DNA from 2 places in the Idiomarina sp. D18 genome. Region 2 is predicted to be linked to the other one. Evidence: predicted binding sites of a transcription regulator. Region 2 holds the regulator's gene; the other holds the start of a gene.
What was found. The regulator sigma-54, encoded in region 2, starts transcription at its own class of promoters, with help from an activator protein. The targets are predictions, from matches to a motif close to GTTGGCACGNNNNTNGNNT.
Positions count from the first base shown of each region.

Region 1 (11,804 bases), 440 kb from region 2:
GCCAGCGTGCGCAGCTTGTGCATCGATGCGATCCAAGCCAAGGTAATTAAACACTTGACCGACTTTACCATTGCGGGTTGTGCCGTCAGCACCCACGATAGTCACTTGTTGGTTCACTTTAACGCTACCCTGAGTGACACGGCCGATACCGATGACACCTAAATAGCTTGAATAGTCCAACTGAGAAATCTGCATTTGCAGGTCGCCTTCAGGATCCGCGTCGGGATGACTGACTTGGTCAACGATAGTTTCGAACAATGGCGTCATGTCGCCGCCTGATTGTTCCGCATCCAGACTTGCCCAGCCATTTAATGCTGATGCATAGATAACAGGGAAGTCCAACTGCTCATCGGTCGCGCCAAGGTTGTCGAACAAATCAAACACTTGATCCATGACCCAGTCAGGACGCGCGCCCGGACGGTCAATTTTATTAATAACGACGATTGGATTAAGCCCGTGAGCAAACGCTTTTTGCGTTACAAAGCGTGTTTGCGGCATTGGACCATCAACAGCGTCAACGAGTAGCAAAACTGAGTCAGCCATTGACATGACACGCTCAACCTCACCACCGAAATCGGCGTGCCCAGGGGTATCTAGAATGTTGATGCGGTAGTCTTGCCAGTTGATCGCTGTGTTTTTAGCGAGGATGGTAATACCGCGCTCTTTTTCTAGATCGTTTGAGTCCATGATGCGCTCTTCAAGCTCACCACGGCTCTCTAACGTGCCAGATTGTTGAAGCAGCTTGTCGACCAATGTCGTTTTACCATGGTCAACGTGCGCAATAATCGCAATGTTGCGAAGTTTATTAATATCAAATGCCTGAGTTGTCATTAAGAACAGCCTATTGATGTCGGAAAGTGAACAACGTTGTCTAAACCGACAAGGGGTTGATGAAAATAGCGGCGTATTCTACCTGTTTGCTAACGATATAAAAAGGGGCTGTTGAATTTTTCATCAGAATGACATGAATCAATAGGAATTAATGCTTATTTGCACCAAAATGGTCTACAATGAACCAAATTGGTGCAAATTTTAGTTGTTTTCAACGTTTCAACGGAACTCTAATTTATTAAAAAACTTTAAAAACAATGAGTTATATATTTGGCACGTGGATTGCAATCCAATATGCATCCTAAGAGGTACACAACAATAGCTGTATAAAACTGGATTTAATCAGTTATTGATATATGTTTATTTTGACTTTTGATATTCAAGATTCCGCTGGAGGAAAACATGTCAGCAAGTAAGATTTTCGACGCCATTAAAGAGCATGACGTCAAATTCGTCGACTTACGCTTTACCGATACCAAAGGTAAAGAACAGCACGTCACAATCCCGGTGTCGCAAATCGACGACGATTTCTTCGAAGAAGGTAAAATGTTCGACGGTTCTTCAATCGCTGGCTGGAAAGGTATTAACGAGTCAGACATGGTGTTGATGCCAGACGCAGAGTCGTTGGTACTCGACCCGTTTACCGACGAAATGACACTGAACGTACGGTGTGACATTTTAGAACCTGATACCATGCAAGGCTACAGCCGCGATCCTCGTTCTATCGCGAAACGCGCAGAAGAGTTCTTGCAAGCATCAGGCGTGGCTGACAGTGCATTCTTTGGTCCTGAACCAGAGTTCTTCTTATTTAATGATGTGCGTTTCCACACCGACATGAGCGGTTCGTTCTACAAGATCGATGCCGAGGAAGCAAAGTGGAACTCGGGTCGTGAATACTCAGAAGGTAACTTGGCGCACCGTCCGGGCGTAAAAGGCGGTTACTTCCCAGTGCCTCCGGTTGACTCTGCGCATGATATTCGTGGCACCATGAGCTTGGTGATGGAAGACATGGGCTTGGTTGTTGAAGCTCACCACCACGAAGTGGCGACAGCGGGTCAGAACGAAGTGGCAACTCAGTTCAACAGCCTGACTAAGAAAGCCGACGAAATTCAAATCTACAAATATGTTGTGCACAACGTAGCGCACTCCTATGGTATGACCGCGACCTTTATGCCTAAGCCATTGGTCGGTGATAACGGCTCGGGTATGCACGTTCATATGTCACTGGCGAAAGATGGTCAAAACCTGTTTGCCGGCGACCAGTACGCAGGCTTGAGCGAAACCGCGTTATATTACATTGGCGGTATCATTAAGCACGCACGCGCTATCAACGCGTTTACTAACCCATCGACTAACTCGTACAAACGTTTGGTACCTGGGTTTGAGGCGCCTGTTATGTTGGCTTACTCAGCGCGTAACCGTTCTGCATCGATTCGTATTCCATTGGTATCGAGTGCTAAAGCGCGTCGTATCGAAGTGCGCTTCCCTGACCCAAGCGCGAACCCATACTTGTGCTTCACCGCACTATTAATGGCGGGCTTGGACGGTATCCGTAACAAGATCCACCCTGGCGATGCGATGGACAAAGACTTGTACAACCTGCCACCGGAAGAAGCGAAAGACATCCCAACAGTATGTCATTCACTTGAAATGGCACTGGATGCACTGGATAAAGACCGTGACTTCCTCAAGCAAGGCGGTGTGATGGATGACGACATGATCGACGCATACATCGGCCTCAAGTACAACGAAGTAGAAACATTGAAGAAAACAACACACCCTGTTGAATTCGATATGTACTACAGCGTTTAAATTAAGACGGTTGCAAGAAGGGAGGCAAAGCCTCCCTTTTTAAGCCGTGTATATGCACCAAATTAGTGCAGGCTATTGTGGAGTGTATTTGAGTGAATCTGGCGTCCATATTGAATCAGCTACTGACCGGTGTGGTTATTGTCGACGATCAATGGATCGTGCGTTACGTCAACGCTGCAGCTGAATCGATTTTTGACCATAGCGCCAAGCGTCTTATTGGTGAGCCTTTTGCTGAGGCATACTACGAGAGCGACCTACCATTAAGTACACTGCAGAATTGTTTGTCCGAAGACCAAACCGTGGTGAACTCCGAAGCCAGCTTCTTTCTTCATTCGGGGCAAAGGGTGACTACTGAAGTCAGTATTCAGTCATTGCATGATGATGCAAAAAAGCACTGGCTTATCGAGCTCAAACAAGTCGACTTACAACGCCAGATTTCACGTGAAACACAGCAACAACAGCAGCTATTTGCTACACAGTCATTGTTACGTGGGATGGCGCATGAAATTAAAAACCCATTAGGGGGCCTGCGGGGCGCTGCGCAATTGCTGGCACTCGAATTGCCAGATGAGGAATTAAAAGAGTATACCGACCTTATTGTGACGCAAGCCGATAGGTTACGTACTTTGATTGATCGCATGATGGGCCCGGTACAAGCCGAGCAAAAACGTGAAACTAACCTGCATGAGCTACTCGAACGCGTGGCCAAAACCGTGCGTTACGAATACGGCGAACGTCTTAGCATAAAACGTGACTATGATCCTTCATTGCCTGAACTGTGGGCAATGGCTGAATCCTGTGAACAAGTTTTCTTAAATATCGCGCAAAATGCGGCTCAAGCACTGAATGGTGAGGGACAAATTACTTTTAAATCGCGCATTGAGCATCAATTGACGTTATTGGGGCGTCGTTATCGTCAATGTGCAGTGATCAGTATTATCGATGATGGCCCGGGTATCGATGATGCAATTAAGGCGAGTTTATTTTATCCAATGGTGAGCGGTCGAGCCGAAGGCACGGGTTTGGGGTTATCCATGGCGCATAGTTTAGTTCATCAACACCAAGGCAAAATCGAGGTCGACTCCGAGCCGGGAAACACGGTGTTTAGGATATACCTCCCGTATCAACGACAAGTTACTGAGGAGGCGAATCTATGAGCCAAGCGCAACACCTATGGATTCTAGACGATGACCCCTCTATTCGATGGGTACTTCATAAAGCATTTGAACGCTCGGGTTATCAAGTGCAAGTCTTTGAGCGTGCCGATGAACTCACGCGAGCGCTTGATTCGAAAGTTCCCGATACCATCATTAGTGATATTCGTATGCCGGGCACCGATGGCTTAGCCTTGCTAAAGCAAATAAAACAGCGAGACCCTGATTTACCCATCGTGATTATGACCGCTCATTCGGATCTGGATACCGCGGTGAGTGCTTTCAAAGGCGGTGCCTTCGAGTATTTGGCTAAGCCCTTTGATATTGAGGAAGCTCGCAACGTGGTTGCGAAAGCAATGGCGCATCGCAGTAAGCCTGAGGTGAGGGTCAGTGCGCAGCAAGCGAATAATGATATTATTGGCGAGTCAGCCCCCATGCAAGATGTATTTCGTGCCATTGGTCGGCTGTCGGCTTCGAGCGTAAGCGTATTGATTACGGGTGAGACGGGCACGGGTAAAGAGCGCGTTGCGCGTGCATTGCACAAACATAGTCCACGATCAGATAAGCCGTTTATTGCATTGAATATGGCAGCCATTCCAGCCGACTTGGTTGAATCCGAGCTGTTCGGTCACGAGCGAGGCGCATTTACTGGGGCTGATAAAAAGCGCGATGGACGGTTTTTACAAGCCGATGGTGGGACGCTATTTTTAGATGAAATTGGCGATATGCCACTTTCGGTGCAAACCCGCTTATTGCGTGTGTTAGCCGAAGGCCAGTTTTATCCAGTCGGTGCGCATCAGCCGGTACAGGTTAATGTGCGGGTCATCGCCGCTACCCACCGAGATTTAAAAGAGGCTGTTGCAAACAACGAATTCCGTGAGGACTTATATCATCGACTCAATGTTATTCAGTTGCGGTTGCCTGCCTTGCGTGAACGCAAGCAGGATATACCTTTGCTGGCAAGGTACTTTTTAAAGCAGTCAGCTATTGAGCTCGAAGTGAGCGAGAAACAGTTATCAGACGCAGCGTTGGCGCAACTTGAAGCATACGGGTGGCCGGGTAATGTAAGGCAGCTCGAAAATGTGTGTCGTTGGCTTACGGTGATGGCGCCCGCACAACAAGTCAGCCCCGATGAACTGCCCCATGAGCTTCTAGAACAGAGCGAACAGCTGGAAAACGGTCAATCGACAGGGAATTGGCGCGAGCTACTGGCACACGAGTTGCGCACACAAACCCATAACTATGATAATATGACACCTATTATACAGGATGTTGAGCGCATCGCCTTGCGCATTGCACTGGAGAAGTGCGACGGACACAAGCAAAAAGCCGCACATTGGCTTGGCTGGGGGCGCAATACGCTAACGCGCAAGCTCAAGTTATTGAGCAAGTAAATCTTTGTAAAGAGAGTCGCGTTACGCTGTGCTATTTTAGAAGATGGTCTTTACACTTTAAACGGGACTCAATTGACCATGACACATTCTGTTCTACTCATTGATGACGACCATGAAATGTCAGCGATGCTGACCGAGCTCTTTAAACGAGAGGCGGTCGAGCTGACCGTAGTTGATGATGGCGTTAAAGGACTGGATGCCGCTTTAAACGGGGACTTCGAGCTGATCTTGTTAGACGTCATGCTGCCCGGTATTGATGGTATGCAGTTATTACAACGCTTACGTCAGCAACATCGTGATACCGCAGTACTGATGTTAACCGCGCGCGGAGATGATGATGACCGTGTAATGGGGCTCGAGCTCGGCGCAGACGACTATTTACCCAAACCATTTAATCCGCGTGAGTTAATAGCACGCGTACGAGCGCTACTACGCCGAACGGCTAATACCATGATGCAAAACGAGGTATTAACGGTGAGTGGCTTTACACTCGATCCGAGTAAGGCAGAAGTCACCTGCGACCGCCAGCCGTTGGTTATGACACCGACAGAGTTCGATATTCTGCGTTGTTTGATGCAGCAAGCGGGACAAATGGTGAGTAAAGACCAACTCTCGGTGGCTGCGCTGGGCCGTAAGATGGGGCCGTTTGATCGTAGTCTCGACGTACATATCAGCAATATTCGTAAAAAATTACCGGCTAATCCTGAGCGCATTCAAACCGTTCGTGGTCGGGGATATCGTCTCGTCAACGAATAATGAAGCCGCACCGTAAACGCCCGATCCGCTGGTACCAATCGCTTACGCTGCGGTTGCTCCTGCTGTTTTGGGCGTTACTGTTTTTAACCGCCAGCAGCGGTTACTTGCTTGCGGTCTGGAATAAAGTCACACCCGAAGTTAAACCTATCGCGGAACCCATTCGGCGTACCTTAGCGCCGTTGCTCGAAAATGAGCTGACCTATCTTTCTTTGCAGCCTGGACGTTTATTGACAGGTGATTATCGCGTTGCAGCCCGAGTACTCGCGCAAGGTCAGCAAAAGTTGATGATGGATGAGTTCTTATCGCAACGTTATCGGCAAACCATGTTGCGCTTTTTAAACTACGATGAGCCGATGCAAATGCCACTCGAAGATCGTTTGTTGATAGGTCCTTTCGAGTTTAAAGGCAATAAGCTTCTAATCACTCGTCCACTAAAAGCGTCGGAGTGGACTGATCGTGAAGAAGCAGAGCAAGAGTTGATGCGGGCGCGCAGTTGGACGTTGGTGGGCGGTAGTTTAGCGATTGCGATTTTGTTGGGTATCTGGCTGATTCGACCGATAAAGCGCATGATCCGAGCTACCCGTGAGGTTGCTCAAGGTAGTGCTGAGCCTGAGTTAGGCCAGTTGCCTCGACGTAAAGATGAAGTGGGCGAGCTGGCGCGAGCCCTAGCGCAGACAGCGCGCGATCTTGCTATTTCTCGTGATGCGCAACGGCGCTTATTAAGTGATGTGTCACACGAATTGCGTTCGCCGATGGCACGGATGCAAGTCGCCCTCGATCTCAGCGAAGATGAGCATCAAGAGGATGCACATTGGCAACAGTTGCGTCGCGATAGTGAGCGCTTGAATCAAATCATTGAACGTATCTTGTCACTCTCGAAACTTGAGAACGGCTTAATCAGCTTAAATACGCATACCGTTGATCTGCGCAAGTTGGTGCAACGGCTTGTCGACGACACCTTGTACAGTCATCCTGAATATAAAGATCGGCTCGTTATTCGCGAGGGCGATTGGCGCGAACTTGAGAGCGATGATGAGCTGATCCGGTTAGTGTTAGAAAATATTATGCGTAATGCCCTGCACTACACCGACAAAGCGGTCGAGTTTGGTTGCGAAAAGCATGGCAAGTGGTTGCAGCTTTATGTGCGTGACCATGGGCCTGGCGTTGATGAAGAAACCATTGAGAAGCTATTTGAGCCGTTTTACCGCGGCGACCCGTCGCGTAAGCATCAGGCAGGTGTCGGTTTAGGTTTAGCGTTAAGTCAGCGCTCAGCGTTGGTTCTAGGCGGTCAACTGCGTGCACGCAATCATCCACAAGGAGGACTAGAAGTTATCTTGGATTTACCGTTAGACTAGGGCTTAATCATAGCGACTGGAATCAAAGCGGATGATCCGACCGGCGGATAATGAGCCCCAATGGCTCGAATTTTATCACCAACATATCGCCCCTTTCTGGGCGGATTCAGTTGAGCACATTTATTTAGACGCAGCGGATGGCCTGCGCCTTTTTTATGCCTATCATAAAGTCAGCGATACAGCGCCACTACTGGTGATTTCAACGGGTCGTATTGAGGCGGCGATTAAATACCAAGAAGTGATTTGGGAACTGGCGCAACAAGGTATTTCCTGTGCTGTCATCGATCATCGCGGGCAAGGTTTATCAGAGCGCATGACGAAGAATAGCCATCAGGGCCATGTCGCAAACTTCCGCGATTTTATTGATGACTTTAGTGTATTCATGAATCACATCGACGAGCGCTTTCCTAAAGCGTCTCGTTATGCACTTGGGCACTCGATGGGCGGAGCGATTTTATCCTGGGCGTGTTGCGAGCAGGATTTCAAATTTAAGCATTTGTTTTTGACGGCACCGATGTTCGGCATCAGAACAGCCGGTATTCCAGCAGCGATTGCGCGTGCGATTGCTGGCGCAGGACGCTGGTTAAACGAGACTGTTGCACCGGATAACCCGTGGTACTTCTTAGGTATGAAGGACTATATTGCGATTCCTTTTGCTGAGAATGTGTTGACCCACAGTGAGCAACGTTACCAAGTATTTCGCGAAGCCTATGAAAGCGAGCCCCGGGTTAAACTCGGCGGACCGACGTTTGCTTGGTTACATGAAGCACTGACGACTTGTAAACAATTGCAGGGCATGGGGAGCCAACTCAAAGTAACGGCGACATTGTTCAATGCGGGAGCCGATGTGGTGGTGAGTAAAAAAGCGCAACAGCGTTTTGCTAACAATGCGGGTGCCAACGTTGAGTTTCGCTCGATCAAAGGAGCGAAACACGAATTAATGATGGAGAGCGACGTTTATCGACAGCCCATCATGGACTCGATCTATGCCAGGCTCAAGTCGAGTGACGCTCAGTAATTGAACCCTCAACATAGGCGATTATTTCGGGATCCATGTGGACAATGATATCGGCGCTTGGGAACACCTTCATCAATGCACTTTCGACTTCATCAGAAATCGCGTGGGCTTTGAGCAGAGACAAATGATTGTCGAGTTCGATGTGTAACTGAATAAAGCGTGTGGAGCCTGCCTCACGAGTACGCAGGCCGTGGATCCCTAAAACACCGTCAATGGCTAGCGCCGTATCCACCACTTTCTTTTGTAAGTGTTCGGGTAGTTCGCGATCCATCAACGAGTTAAATGCCTCAGTGCCGATGCGAATCGCCCCCCAGATTAGATACAACGCAATTAAAATGGCAAACACGCCATCCGCCCAGTGCATGCCAAACTGGCTCAGTACCAGCGCAACTAAAACCGCCGCGTTGAGTAAGATATCAGACTGATAATGCAAATGATCGGCTTTAACTGCTTGCGAGTCGGTGACGCGGATGGCTATCCGTTGAATCACCAGTAATACCATGGTGATGACGATGGCTGCCACACTGACCCAAATACCCGTTTCTAAGTTAGGTAGTTGTGAATCGTCCATCCATTGTTGCGCACTGTGAAAAATAAGTAGCATGCCTGAGCCAGCGACAAAAGCACTTTGCGCTAACGCGGCAAGGGATTCGGCTTTACCGTGGCCGAATCGGTGCTCATCATCTGCGGGTTGCAAAGAGTAACGGATGGCGAAAAAACTAAAAATCGAGGCACCACTATCGAGCAACGAATCAGTTAACGAGGCGAGCATACTCGCCGACTCAGTATCAAACCAAGCGTAGAGTTTCATGGCTATCAGCAAAGCGGCCGTAGTGACCGATGAAGCACTGGCGAGCTTTACCCAAAAAGCGTATTGATGCTTATAACTCGTTGGAGAATTCAATTCGATACACACCTCGTATTAAGATAATGGTATTCTAGCGTTTTTTAAGTAGCTGATAAAATCACTATGTTGCATTTGGTCTTATTTGAACCGGAAATACCACCGAACACGGGTAATGTTATTCGCTTGGCGGCGAATACGGGCATGCAATTGCATCTTATCGAACCTCTGGGTTTCGACTTAGATGAGAAGAAGGTGCGCCGTGCTGGCTTGGACTACCACGCCCTTACCCAAGTGAAAATCCATAAAAATTGGTCGGACTTTCTAGAAAACGTGGATTATAACCGCATTTTTGCGTGCACGACGAAAGGCTCAACACGTTACACCGAGGTCGCGTACGAGGAAAATGATGTACTGTTGTTTGGTCCCGAAACGCGCGGGTTGCCGATGGACGTTTTACAGACATTTCCGCAGGAAAATTGGTTACGTCTACCAATGGTGCCAGATAGCCGGAGCTTAAACTTATCAAATTCAGTCGCGATTTTTACGTATGAAGCCTGGCGTCAGTTGGGTTTTAAGGGCGCGGTATAGCGTTTTTAATTGCTTTATCAAACAGACTGCGCAGTAGCTGACCTTGTGCGTTGTCTTTGAATGCTAAATAGAGTGGCACTTCGTCACTCAACGCGTAACGTTCATACGGCGTCTCCATCCAGTCTGGTAAGTTGGCCGCGTAATCGACAACACCTGCAACTCGACCCATATCCAATAGTGCAAAGCAGTCTAATGACGTATTCGCGGTGTAAATATTGGCATTTGAGGGTAGCAATGAGTGTTGATAGTCGCCACCCGCAACGCACAAACTTACATTCTTGTGGTCAAGCGTATCGTCTATCGCTGCTTGAGTTTTGCTAAATAGATATACAGGCGCACTGCGAGCGAAGGCATGTTCTGTTTTGATAAAGCGTTGATCAATCTGTTCTTCTCGGATTCCAACGAGAACTTGTGCTTTCCCGGAGTCAACGAGTTGTTTAGCACGCGGCCAGTTCGAAGTTTCGGTTTCAACCTGTTCAGCCCAATCGGCAGTTAGTTCAATGAACCGTTGCCACAAGCTTCCTTCACCGTCCATCTCGGTTTGCCGGGGCATTAACGCACTGGCACCAATTAATGGATTTGGAATACGAACGGGCGTGATGGGACGCGCGATTTTTGATTGATACGTTTCTCGCAATGCCGTGATCCTACCGGTCGCTTGCATTAGTTTTAGAGTGCTTAATAAATCAGGAATGAGATCTGCGTGCTTCTTATGTAAATAGTGATAGCCTTGATAGCGCTTAATTTCGTAAACAATCAAATCATCGCGGTCATGTAGCGCGGAACCACGATACTGAAAGTCAGCCATCAGCGCTGCTTCAACGCGGCCCGCATCCATTAGCTTGATTACCTGCTCTAATTTGATGGGCTTTGCAATCGGAATATCCAGTTGGTAAGAATCAACCACTTCATCACCGGCGCGTAAACCACTTAAGTAAGCCAAATTACTTAACTTATCGGGCGTACAGACACCACACTGTGAAGGGTCGGCGATAAGAAGCAAGGAAAACTCATAGATCGGAAAATCGACACGAATGAGATTGGTGAGTTGCTCAGATAGGCCAGGAATGCGCCCTAACTCACCAGCAATGATCCCCTCGGAAGCCAGCTGTTCGCCGCGTAGGCGCGGCAAAGACTCATAGCGTAGTTTAATATTAAGTTCAGCATAGGCTTCTTCTAATATCGACTGAACGAGCTCCGGCAATGGACCGTCTTGCGGCGCTCGAAAGACGAGCGTTTGGGTTGTTTGCTCATCGTCTAATTTTAAGTCAGTCGATAGGTTGCTTGATGATTGCTGCGCATGAGGCTGCCCACTTACAAAAAAAAGCGTAGAAAAAACGATAGCGCGAAATAAGTTAATCACCAGAACACAGAACCTTGGTCAATTTGACCTCAGAAGTATATCAATTGCAGGGTATTATGCACAGCATTTACAAAAATCCAACACCCGCAGGGTGATTGAATTTATTCTTCTTATTGAGGTCAGAGCAGATGGGGTCGATGTTGATAAAACTGAGAGCGATTTTTATCCATTGACCCGTTATACTAGGATTCATTAACCCGCAACTTTGCAGTAATCAGAAGGGTGTCTCATGAATAAAGGATGGATCGCATCAAGCCTCAGCATCGTGCTTGCAGGACTGATGACCAGTGCGGTATCCGCACAAGAACAGCCAACCATCAAAGATGATGGTTACCGCCACTTAATGTTGGCCGGGGGCGGTTTAACGCTCTGCACGAGCATGGCGTCCGATAGCTGTAACGAAACCGACTGGATTGATAGCAAGACAATGCGTACTAATCGGTATATCGACTTGTCGGAGAAGTCAATCAAGACGGCTGTTTCAGATGAATACTGGACCGGCTTTCGTGAAGAGGCTCGAAAGAAGGTCGACGAAGCGTTAAAGCTCATTTATGACCGTATGAACGAGGAAATCATCACAGAACGCGTGTTCATGCGTGAATTTACTCGTCGTGCCACATTAAAAACGTACAATTCATTATCTGAAGCTGAGTGGAACAAGCTGGTCGACTTACTCGAAATGCCAG
Region 1 covers NZ_CM173240.1:2,567,717-2,579,520, forward strand. The annotation lists gene typA (translational GTPase TypA) at 1-831, opposite strand, end outside; gene glnA (glutamate--ammonia ligase) at 1,234-2,643, shown strand; gene glnL (nitrogen regulation protein NR(II)) at 2,736-3,800, shown strand; gene ntrC (nitrogen regulation protein NR(I)) at 3,797-5,191, shown strand; gene AC3AP5_RS12350 (response regulator transcription factor) at 5,270-5,947, shown strand; gene AC3AP5_RS12355 (sensor histidine kinase) at 5,947-7,302, shown strand; gene AC3AP5_RS12360 (alpha/beta fold hydrolase) at 7,334-8,320, shown strand; gene fieF (cation efflux pump FieF) at 8,298-9,224, opposite strand; gene trmL (tRNA (uridine(34)/cytosine(34)/5-carboxymethylaminomethyluridine(34)-2'-O)-methyltransferase TrmL) at 9,291-9,755, shown strand; gene AC3AP5_RS12375 (substrate-binding periplasmic protein) at 9,739-11,118, opposite strand; gene AC3AP5_RS12380 (cyanophycinase) at 11,348-11,804, shown strand, end outside.
Region 1: glnA (glutamate--ammonia ligase) is a predicted target of sigma-54. The motif match lies at 1,101-1,119, and genes of this name have one in related genera.

Region 2 (11,804 bases):
GGGAAGTTCGATTGTCACCATCGACCTCGGCTTCGCTGTGGTCGGTATGGCGGTGTGTTATGATTTACGTTTTCCGGAGTTATTCAAAGCGCTGCGTGCCAAGGGCGCCGATATTATTTTATTACCCTCAGCATTTACTGAGGTAACAGGTGCAGCACACTGGCATCCGCTGGTGAGAGCGCGGGCGATTGAGCAGCAAGTGTATATGTTGGCACCCAACCAATACGGTGAAGCCGCCAACGGACGACGTACCTATGGACACTCGATGATCGTTGACCCCTGGGGTGAAGTCGTAGCCGAGCAAGCCGATGGAGAGGGCGTTGTCAGTGCCTATTTTGACAGAGAAAAATTAGAGAACATTCGCGCGCAAATGCCTGTCGCGGATCAAACGCGTCTAGCGGTGAGTGCTAATCTAAATGAGGATGTATGAGCGATAAATTGAGTTGGATAAATGAATTACCTGTGACTGAGTCGGATCTCGCTAGAGCGCTGGGTACCTTGTACAACGGCGATATCGACTTTGCTGACATTTATTTTCAAGGCAGTGTCAACGAGTCATGGGTATTAGAAGACGGCATTATTAAAGACGGTGCATATCACAATGAAACGGGTATGGGTGTCCGTGCCATACAAGGAGAAAAAACAGGCTTTGCTTATGCTGACGAGATTACTCAGCAAGCACTCACACAAACGTGTAACGCGGCACGCGGCATTGTTCGGCAAGGTCAAAGTAAACAGGTCAAGGCGTGGACTAAGCAGTCGGTAGCGGCACAGTATGCCGCTAAGAACCCACTGCAGTCACTCGAAGAGGCGGAGAAAATTGCGCTGTTGAAGCAGGTGGATGCCCATGCGCGTGCGCAAGATAAGCGTGTATCTCAGGTGGTTGTTAGTCTCTCGGGCAGTTACGACGACGTGCTTGTTGCAGCGACTGACGGCACGTTTGCTGAAGACCACAGACCACTAGTCCGCTTAAACTGCTCTGTCATTGTTGAACAAGAAGGGCGACGAGAGCGGGGTTCAGCAGGAGGTGGCGCGCGCGTCAGCTATGAGTACTTCTTTAAAGATGAAGAAGGCACACCCCGCTGGAAAGCGTTTGCTGAAGAAGCGGTTCGCCAAGCATTAGTAAACTTAGAAGCCATTGCCGCTCCGGCAGGAACGATGCCAGTAGTACTTGGTGCCGGCTGGCCGGGTGTATTGTTGCATGAAGCGGTTGGGCACGGACTTGAAGGTGACTTTAACCGTAAAGGTTCTTCGGCGTACGCGGGTAAAATAGGTGAAAAAGTGGCTTCGGAACTTTGTACTATCGTTGACGATGGCACCTTAGCCGATCGCCGCGGCTCGCTAAGTATTGACGACGAAGGCACACCTGCAGGGCGCAATGTGCTGATCGAAAATGGCATCTTGAAAGGCTACATGCAGGATAAAATGAATGCTCGTCTGATGGGCCACGCGGTGACGGGTAACGGTCGTCGCGAGAGCTATGCACACTTGCCTATGCCGCGGATGACAAATACTTACATGCTACCCGGTGAGCACCAGCCCGAGGATATTATCGCGTCTGTGAAGCGGGGGATTTACGCGCCGCACTTTGCTGGTGGTCAAGTCGATATCACGTCGGGTCAATTCGTGTTTTCGGCATCAGAAGCATACTTGATTGAGGACGGTAAAATTACTCAACCTATTAAAGGCGCGACTTTAATTGGTAACGGGCCCGAGGCAATGAGTAAGGTCTCAATGGTGGGTAATGATTTAGCGCTCGACCAAGGTGTCGGTGTGTGCGGCAAGGATGGTCAGAGCTTACCGGTCGGCGTCGGTCAGCCAACGCTGAAACTAGACGCTATGACAGTCGGTGGTACTGACTGAGGCTTAGGCCTCAGTCATTAGTTCACGTAAATAGACAAATAGCTGGCGCGCTGCCGTAGGCGGCTTGTTTTCCTCGGCTTGCTTTTTCGCTTGTCGAAGCCATTGGCGAATACGCTGAATATCGGCGTTGGGGTAACGGTTAAAAAAGTCTGTGAGCGCTTCTTCGTCACCTGACAACAGCAGGTCGCGTTGTTGCTCAACAGCATGAAATTGATTCACAGTTTGTTGATGAAAGGCGTTGAGGCGCTCCATTGCTTGTTCAATAGGTGCAACGTCTCTTTGGCGCATTAACTTGCCAATAAACTGGAGTTGGCGGCGATAGCCTTCGTGTTTATTTTTAATTTTACGAGCGAGTAAGACCGCATTGCGCAGCTCCTCATCGAGTGGAATGCTTTTGAGTTGCGCATCAGTTAAGTCGACGAGCTCAGTGCCCATTTTTTGTAGGGCTTCAACTTGGCGTTTGCGTTCACTTTTGCTGGGGACATCTGCAAATTCAGTTTCGTCTGGCGATGTCGAGTGGGTTGGTTTACGAGCCATAATCCATTCAGTTTTAATTGCTAATAATAACGAGCAGTTTACCAGTTTTACGCAAGACGCGTTAATCATTTAGAGGAGTGTACATTGAAACCTCAACTTAGCGAGTTACAGCAACAACTTGATGATGTTGAATTAGCGGTCCAATATGCGTTGGAGTTAGCGGCTAAAGAGGGGACTTCAGCGGCCGAGTGTTCGATCAGCAAAAGTGCCGGTATTTCAGTCGGTACGCGTATGGGCGATGTAGAGACCGTCGAATTTAATCAAGACGGTGCGCTGGGCATTAGTGTATATCGTGATCATCAAAAAGGCTCGGCATCGACTACCGATTTATCGCGTGAAGCCATTGCGGCGGCGGTAAAAAAAGCGGCGGAAATTGCCCGTTATACATCCGCTGATCCATTTAATGGCTTAGCACCGAAAGAACTGATGACCAAGGACTATCCTGAGTTGGACTTGTGCCATCCAGGCGATCAAAGCGCAGAATATGCGATAGAACAAGCACTTGCATGTGAACGTCATGGCTTAGCTTTAGATGATCGCATTATTAACTCAGACGGCGCTCATTATGGTTCGCATACGGGCTTTCGAGTGTACGGTAATAGCCACGGTTTTTTGGGCGGCTATTTGCAGTCACGTCATAATTTAAGTTGCGTGTTGATAGCGAAAGAGGGCGAGCGCATGCAACGCGATATGAGCTATTCGGTCGCTCGTCGTACGCAGGACTTAGCTGCACCCGAAAAAGTTGCTGAGGAAGCCGCTCAGGAGACGTTATCACGTTTAGGGGGCCGTAAGATTGATACCGCCAAAGTCCCCATAATTTTCCGCGCTGACGTGGCTGGCAGTTTGTTCGGTCATTTCGTGAGTGCGATCAGTGGCGGCAACCTTTACCGGAAATCGAGTTTCTTGCTAGATGCATTGGGCCAGCCGGTGTTGCCGTCGTGGTTAAACATTAAAGAATGTCCTCATATCGTGGGTGGTTTAGCAAGCAGTCCGTTTGACCATGAAGGTTTAGCTACGATTGAACGTGATATCGTTACGGCCGGTGAGTTGCAGACTTACCTACTTACTAGCTATGCGGCCCGCAAGATGGATATGCAGCCCACCGGTCATGCTGGGGGCATCCATAACTGGCGCTTAACCCATGGTGATAAGAGTTTGGCTGAACTGTGCAAACAGATGGGCACAGGCTTATTAGTCACCGAACTGATGGGGCAAGGCGTTAACTTAGTCAACGGTGATTATTCGCGCGGCGCTGCTGGATTCTGGGTTGAGAATGGCGAAATTCAGTATCCTGTTGAGGAAGTGACGATTGCAGGTAACTTAAAAGACATGCTGGCAAATATCGTCGCTATTGGTAACGATGTTGACGAGCGCCATGCCTTGCATACGGGATCAGTGTTGTTAGAAGAAATGCGGATAGCAGGTCAGTAAGTCAATCGGCGACATTGCTGTTTATGACAGCAGCAATGTCGCAGTACCCAAGAATGCAAAGATACCGACTACATCGGTGACGGTGGTCAAAATCACACCACCCGCGAGTGCCGGGTCAATATCAAAACGCTTCAGTATCATGGGTACGGTCACGCCGGCAAGCGCCGCCGCTAAGAGGTTCATCATCATCGCGAAGGCGATAATGCCACCGACCAACCAACTTTGCATCCAGAGCGCCACAACAGCGGCAATAAGGATTGACCAAATAATACCGTTCAGCGCACCAATGGCGAGTTCTTTGCCGATCAACCACCTTGAGTTGCTACTACCGATATGACCAAGCGCCATACCTCGAATCACCAAGGTCAGGGTTTGACTACCCGCGATCCCGCCCATACTTGGCACAATGGTATTCAGGATGGCGAGCACTGCCATCTGCGCTAACACATCTTCGAATAATGAACTCACCATGGCGGCGAGTAACGCCGTAACCAAGTTAATAGCCAACCATACCGTACGGCGGCGAGTACTTTTAAGTACCGGCGCAAAAGTATCCTCGTCATCTTCTAAACCCGCCATACTCAACATCGAGTGTTGGGCATCCTCACGAATGATATCAACCACGTCATCGATGGTAATTCGACCAACAAGTTGTTGCTCTCCGTCGACAACGGGCGCTGAAACCCAGTCGTGACGTTCAAATAGTTTAGCGACCTCGGTCTCATCCATATCGACAGGAATACTGACGATATCCGGTGACATAATATCACTGACCACTTTTGACGGGTCGACGGTCACTAAACGTGATAAAGCAATTTCACCGATGAGTTTATCGTTGCGGTCGGCGACATAAAGTTTATCGGTGGCTTCTGGTAGCTCACCTTTTAGACGAAGGTAACGTAATACCACATCGACGGTGACATCGGCTCGTACCGTGATGGTATCCGTATTCATGATGCCGCCGGCAGAGTCCTCATCGTATGACAATGCCGTTTCTGCGCGCTCTCGGTCGCGCTCGTCCATTGATTTGAGAACTTCTTGATAAACTTGGTCGGGCAAACCACGCAGTACGTAAGCCAAGTCATCGGTATCCATTCCCTCGGTGGCAGCCGCCAATTTCTCCGGCGCCATCTGGCGAATAATGGATTTTTGAACTTCTTCTGAGAGCTCTTCAAGGATATCGCCGTGTTCATCGGCATCGACAAGCTTCCAAACGATAGCTCGACTTTTCGGCGGCGATGATTCAAGCAATAATGCAATATCGCAGGCTGGCATATTGTGCAGCATGCGGCGGGCAGCCACATACATACCGTCCGACAGGGCAGTATTTACCTCTTGAATACGCTGCATTGCGTATTCTTTATCGGACAACTCAGCCATCATGATTATTCTGCTTCCTCAAATTTATCTTCAAATAAGGTGGTGATGGCAACCAAAGCCGCCTCTGCATCGTCACCATCGGCACAGACTTGGACTTCACGTCCTTGCTGGCTTGCTAGTAACATTAAGCACATGACACTACCTGCATCGACCTCTTGACCGTCTTGGCTAATTGTAATCTTAGCAGCGAAGGTTTGCGTCAAACGCGCCAATTTAGTTGCTGCGCGTGCGTGAAGTCCTAGTTTATTGCGAATGATCAAGGATTTACAGACTTTTTGCGTCATTTTGACAATTCCCGGTGACGAACTTGAACATGAGTCCCCTCTGATCGGAACTGTTCTGCTAAAGTTTCGGCTAGATAGACCGAGCGATGTTGACCGCCAGTACAGCCCATTGCAATAGTTAAATAACTACGGTTACTGCGTCGAAAATAAGGAAGCCAGGTAGCCAAAAAGTTTTCAACTTGTAATAAATATTTAGTGACCAAGCTTTCCTTTCGGAAAAATTGTTTTACGTCTTCATCCTGTCCCGTTAGCAATTTGAGCTCTGGGTTCCAATGTGGGTTTGGAAGAATACGCGCATCAAATACAAAGTCGGCGTCTTTTGGCACACCATGTTTAAAGCCGAATGACTGAAACACAATGACCACTTGTTTTGATGCTTTGCCAAGTACTCTGGCACTGACTTCTTCACTTAATTGGTGGAGCGAAAGGTGACTACTATCAATACGCCAAGTTGCACGTACGGCGATTGGGTCAAGAAGGCGGTTCTCAAGCTGAAGAGCCTCAAGCAAGGGGAGTTGCTTTTGCGACAGAGGATGGAGTCGACGAGTTTCTCCAAAACGCTGCAGTAGGGTTTGATCATCGGCGTCAATGAATAATACTTCAATATCGACTTCCGCCGGTAAAAAATCAATGGATTCGAGCAGCTCTTGAGAGTCTTCGGGCAGATTACGTACATCGATACTTATCGCGACGCGGTCATACTGCGCTATGACGGAATGCACAAGTGTGGACAGTAAAGCGATCGGCAAATTGTCGACACAATAAAAACCTAAATCTTCGAGTACCCTAAGGGCAATGGTTTTTCCCGAGCCGGAGCGTCCACTAACTATGATAAGTTGCATTCAGGTGCCTGATCCTCGCTGACAAAAATCGTATAAAGTTCGCGATCACTGTGTGCATCGCGCAATGAACGTGTGCACTCTTTATTGTTCATTCGCTTCGCTACGGTCGCGAGCGTATTTAAGTGATTTTCATGTTCCGATTCTGGTACAAGCAACGCAAACACGATATCAACGGGTTGGTTATCAATGGCATCGAATTCAATCGGTTGATCCAATGTCATAAGCACTGCTACTGGCTGGGTTGCATTCGCCAAGCGACCGTGAGGTATTGCAATCCCTAACCCTATACCCGTGCTACCGAGGCGTTCGCGATTAATTAGACTCTCAAAAATGTCATGTTTAGTAATTCCCACAAGTTTAGGAGCTGCGATGGCGCTGATAGTTTCTAACAAACGCTTTTTGCTTGCACCCTCGACTGCACATTTGGTGCAGTCGGGGCTCAAAAGATCGGACAATTGCATGATTTAGTGTTTTTTCAACTTTTCTTTGTGTTTAATCACTTGGCGATCGAGCTTGTTAATAAGCCCATCGATTGCCGCGTACATATCTTCGTGTTCTGCATCGGCGAAAATCTCTCCGCCATTGACGTGAAGCGTAGCTTCCGCTTTTTGAATCGTTTTTTCAACATTTAGGATGACGTGAACGTTGTTTATGTGGTCAAAGTGGCGCTCTAGTTTGGCAAATTTTGTATCCACGTATTCACGCAACGCGTCGGTAATATCAATGTGATGACCTGTTAGGTTGATTTGCATAACGTCTTCCTTCTACGGTTGAACAATATTAAAGCAGACTCTTCCGCTGGCTTGAAGAGGGAATATTGAGCGATTCGCGATATTTCGCGATCGTTCTCCTAGCTACTTGGATTCCCTGATCTGCGATGAGTTCAGCAATTTTGTTGTCGCTTAATGGTTTTGCGCGGTTCTCCGCGGCAACCAATTTTTTGATTAGCGCTCTTATAGCGGTACTTGAACACTCACCTCCTGTTTCGGTACTCACATGACTGGAAAAGAAGTACTTGAGTTCAAAGATGCCGCGGGGACAATGAAGGTATTTCTGAGTTGTAACGCGCGAAATCGTACTTTCGTGCATATCTACGGCTTCTGCGACATCATTCAGAACCATCGGCTTCATTGCCTCCTCACCATGCTCAAAAAAGCCTTGTTGGCGTTGAACGATACAATGTGCAACTTTAAGTAGCGTGTCGTTTCGACTCTCTAAGCTTTTTATAAACCAGCGTGCTTCCTGTGTGTGCTGCTTTATATACTGAGAGTCTGCACTTGATTTTGCCTGCCGACTCAGTGCTGCATATTCTTCGTTCACTCTTAATTTAGGTACGCTATCTGGATTTAATTCGACCACCCAACGACCATTCTTTTTAACCACGGAGATATCAGGGATAACGTATTCAGTTGGCTTTTGGTCGATTACATCTCCGGGATAAGGATTCAAGGTTTGAATCAACCGTAATGTACTTTTTAGTTCGGCCTCATCTATTCTTAGCTTGCGTTGCAGACCTTTGTAATCCCTTGCACCCATAAGTTCCATGTAATCGTTAATCAGGGTCAATGCCAGATTTTTATGGGGTGTTTCATCATTTAGTTGTTGTAATTGAATACTCAAACATTCTTGGATCGTGCGCGCCCCAACGCCGACCGGGTCAAAGCGCTGAATTCGCTTTAGCACCATAGCGACTTCTTCGACGTCAACCTCGGGGAGTGCAATGGCCTCAACGAGCTCTGTAACATCGGTCGTGAGATAACCGCGCTCATCGATAGACTCAATAATCGCGGTGGCGATAGCCGCATCCTCGTCGGTAAAGTGAGATAGCTGCATTTGCCATAACAGATGGTCATGCAGGGAGTCGTTGGTTTCGCCTTGGTAAACATCATGTTCACCATCAAATGACTGGCTAGAGCTTAAGCTGCTGGAGGGCGTGGTTGAGGTATAGGTATCGTCCCAAGTGCTGTCTAATGGTAAATCGTCAGGCAGAGATTGCTCGTTCAGCGCATCAGACGTTTCTTTTTGGCTATCGTCATTTTTAGCTTGTTGAGAAGACTCTTGAGGCGCGTCGTCGGCCTCGTTCTCTACCTCAAGTAAGGGGTTACTATCTAAGGCTTCTTGAATCTCAGCTTGTAGATCGAGCGATGAGAGTTGCAACAACCGAATGGCTTGTTGTAATTGTGGGGTCATCGTCAATTGTTGACCCATTTTTAGTTGCAAACTTTGTTTCATCTGATTATCCCGGCCTCACTTGTGCTCCGTTACAAGGTGAACTGCTCACCGAGGTAGACATCTTTAACCTGTTGGTTTGACAATACGCTATTTGCATCACCGCTGGCAATCAGTTCCCCGTGACTAACGATATAAGCATGCTCGCATACTGACAACGTTTCGCGCACGTTATGGTCGGTAATCAACACGCCTATGCCACGGTGCTTGAGGTGTTCGATAATTTTTTTGATATCCAAGACTGAAATGGGGTCAACACCTGCAAACGGCTCATCAAGCAATATGAACGTCGGATCAGCGGCAAGCGCTCGAGCAATTTCAACCCGTCGCCGTTCACCCCCCGATAAGCTCATGCCTAAACTGTTAACAATATGCCCGATATTGAACTCTTCTAATAAAGCGTCGAGCTTTTCTTCTCGTTCTATCGTTGTAAGCGATTTGCGAGTTTCGAGGATAGCCATTAAATTATCGCGCACTGTCATTTTGCGAAAAATAGACGACTCCTGTGGTAAATACCCAATGCCTCGTCGAGCGCGTTCGTGCATAGGAAGCAACGTTAAATCATGTTGGTCTAGCTTAATACTGCCTTTATCAGAATTCACTAAGCCAACAATCATATAGAAGGTGGTTGTTTTACCCGCACCGTTAGGTCCTAATAAGCCGATCACTTGCCCTTGACTTACTTCCAAGCTGACATCTTTAACGACTTGGCGTCGGTTATATGATTTAGCGAGGTGCTCGACAGATAATTTCGCCATTTATCATTGCTCTTTTTGCTGTTGTTCGGTTTCAGGCTGCTCTTTCTCAGACTGCTTGTTGGGGTTAAAAATGGTGGTTACGCGTTCGCCCGACTCTTTTGAACCGCGCGCTGAAACGTGCTGGTTTGTCAGGTCATAAACGATAGTGTCGCCGCGCGATAAACTACTGCCTTGCGTGATCTGTGCGTTGCCCTTGAGTTCGATACGCCCTTGACTCTGAAAGTAGGTGATTTGGTCGGCTTCTGCACTGATTTCGGTGCCGTTTTCGAGTAGCTGCGTATAAACAGCAGGGCGACCGTGGGCGACAAAAGTGTCAGCTTGATCTTTAGCTTCACCGCCTGAGGCCTCTAAACGGTCGGCTTCAATACGTAACGACCCTTGTGTGACGATAACGTTATCGGTCAGCAACAACTGGTTGTTTTTAATATCAAAGTGCTCGTGTCCTGCACTTACTTCAATCGGCTTTTCGAAGTCCGACTCACCTTGAGCGACAGCCAATTGACTCACTGCTGCAAGACTAGCGAGGATTAAAAACCGTTTTAACATGACGTTTTAACTCCATAGTTTCTGCGTACAAGTCGGCATTGAGCCCGTGACCTTGTACCGCAATCTGGGGTCCCGAAATCGTGACGGGATAATCTGTGTTCATCGTTTCAGCGGGTATATCGATGACTAAGTATTCGGTGTTTACACGTTTAATAGAAGTATCAGGTTGCAGTGCCAATATTTCAACGTTGCGCTCTAAAATGAGCGTTTGGTCATCATATAAAGTGCCTTGCTCGGCACTCACTTGCCAAGTTGCCTGACGTTCATCGGTATAGACCGAGTAGACAGGATTGCTCAGCTCAGTAAGACCAATCTGAATATAATGAGACATATGCTCAGCCGTCACCTGATGCGCTAAGCGTCCGCCAGACTCGTACAAGCGAGTTTTAAGACCCGAAGCCGTAAAATCGGGTGTCATTTTACGGGTTTGTACATTAGCGTCGTCGCCATCTGACGGCTGAAAAGGCCGCCAAAGCAGAATAATCACGGCACCAAATAAGACCAGCAACAAAAGTGCGACGCGGCGACTCACAAACTGACTCCCTCAGCGCTCGGTAGTTCACCGCGGCTCAGCAGGAGTAAATCACAAATTTCACGCACAGCGCCAAATCCACCGTGGCAACGCGTAATATATTGCGCGGCAAGCTGCACCGAGGGGTGCGCATCATGCACCGCAATCCCGAGTTTGGCTCGATTAATTAACTGTAGGTCGGGCACGTCGTCGCCTACATAAGCGACTTGCGAATCATTCAAGTTCAAATTATCGAGCAGCTGTTCGTAGCGTTCGACTTTATTTTTTACACCTTGAAAAATATGAGTCACGCCCAAGTGTTTCATGCGGCGCTCGACAATCGAAGATTCGCGCCCCGTTATCACGGCAGCGGGATAGCCGGCGTCCGTCCATGCTTTTAGCCCAAAGCCATCACGTGTATGAAATGCTTTGAGCTCCTCACCTTGGTTTCCTAAATAAATACGGCCATCAGAAAATACGCCGTCAACATCGAGAATCAACAACTCAACTTGAGCAAATTGTTCAAACAGTGTGGTACTGATGTCGCCGTACCACGTATTGATGGTTTTAGCTGTGCGATTATGAATCATTACACCACTCCTGCTTGCAACAAATCGTGCATATTCATCGCACCGTGGGGCTTGCCATCGTGGTCAACGATAATCAGACCATTAATTTTACGGTCTTGCATCAACTTAAGTGCTTGTGCTGCCAACATGTTTTCGTCTGCCGTTACGCAGGTACGCGTCATGAAGTCAGCGATTTTGCTCGTATGAACATCGACGCGGCTATCCAGGATCCGCCGCAAATCACCGTCCGTAAATATACCCGCTAAACGCCCGTGTTCGTCGACAATGGATGTCATCCCTAAGCCTTTGCGCGAGATTTCGAGCAATGCGTCGCGAATCAAAGCGTCTTGTTCGACCTGAGGAACACGATCGCCCGTGTGCATTACATCGCTGAGTCTCAGTAGCAGACGTTTACCTAACGAGCCACCAGGATGAGATAACGCAAAGTCATCCGCAGTGAATCCGCGCGCGTTCAGTAGTGCGACGGCCAGCGCATCCCCCATCACTAGACTCGCGGTGGTTGATGCTGTGGGCGCCAACCCTAATGGGCACGCCTCTTGCTCTACCCGGATGCAAACATGAACATCGGCCAAGGTGGCTAGCGTTGACTCCGGGTTACCCGTCATGGCGATGATTGTGACACCAAGTCGTTTCATCACCGGTATAATATTAAGTATTTCGCCCGTCTCGCCGCTGTTTGAAATTGCGATAACAATATCACTGTCAGTGACCATCCCCAGATCACCATGGCTAGCTTCACCCGGATGCACAAAAAAAGCGGGTGAGCCGGTTGAAGCGAGTGTCGCAGCAATTTTACCGCCGATGTGACCCGATTTACCCATGCCGGTTACAAT
Region 2 covers NZ_CM173240.1:2,122,813-2,134,616, reverse strand. The annotation lists gene AC3AP5_RS10315 (carbon-nitrogen hydrolase family protein) at 1-430, shown strand, start outside; gene tldD (metalloprotease TldD) at 427-1,863, shown strand; gene yjgA (ribosome biogenesis factor YjgA) at 1,867-2,400, opposite strand; gene pmbA (metalloprotease PmbA) at 2,485-3,831, shown strand; gene mgtE (magnesium transporter) at 3,853-5,214, opposite strand; gene AC3AP5_RS10290 (HPr family phosphocarrier protein) at 5,217-5,495, opposite strand; gene rapZ (RNase adapter RapZ) at 5,492-6,337, opposite strand; gene ptsN (PTS IIA-like nitrogen regulatory protein PtsN) at 6,322-6,798, opposite strand; gene hpf (ribosome hibernation promoting factor) at 6,802-7,089, opposite strand; gene AC3AP5_RS10270 (RNA polymerase factor sigma-54) at 7,118-8,569, opposite strand; gene lptB (LPS export ABC transporter ATP-binding protein) at 8,599-9,324, opposite strand; gene lptA (lipopolysaccharide transport periplasmic protein LptA) at 9,328-9,870, opposite strand; gene lptC (LPS export ABC transporter periplasmic protein LptC) at 9,842-10,402, opposite strand; gene kdsC (3-deoxy-manno-octulosonate-8-phosphatase KdsC) at 10,399-10,971, opposite strand; gene AC3AP5_RS10245 (KpsF/GutQ family sugar-phosphate isomerase) at 10,971-11,804, opposite strand, start outside.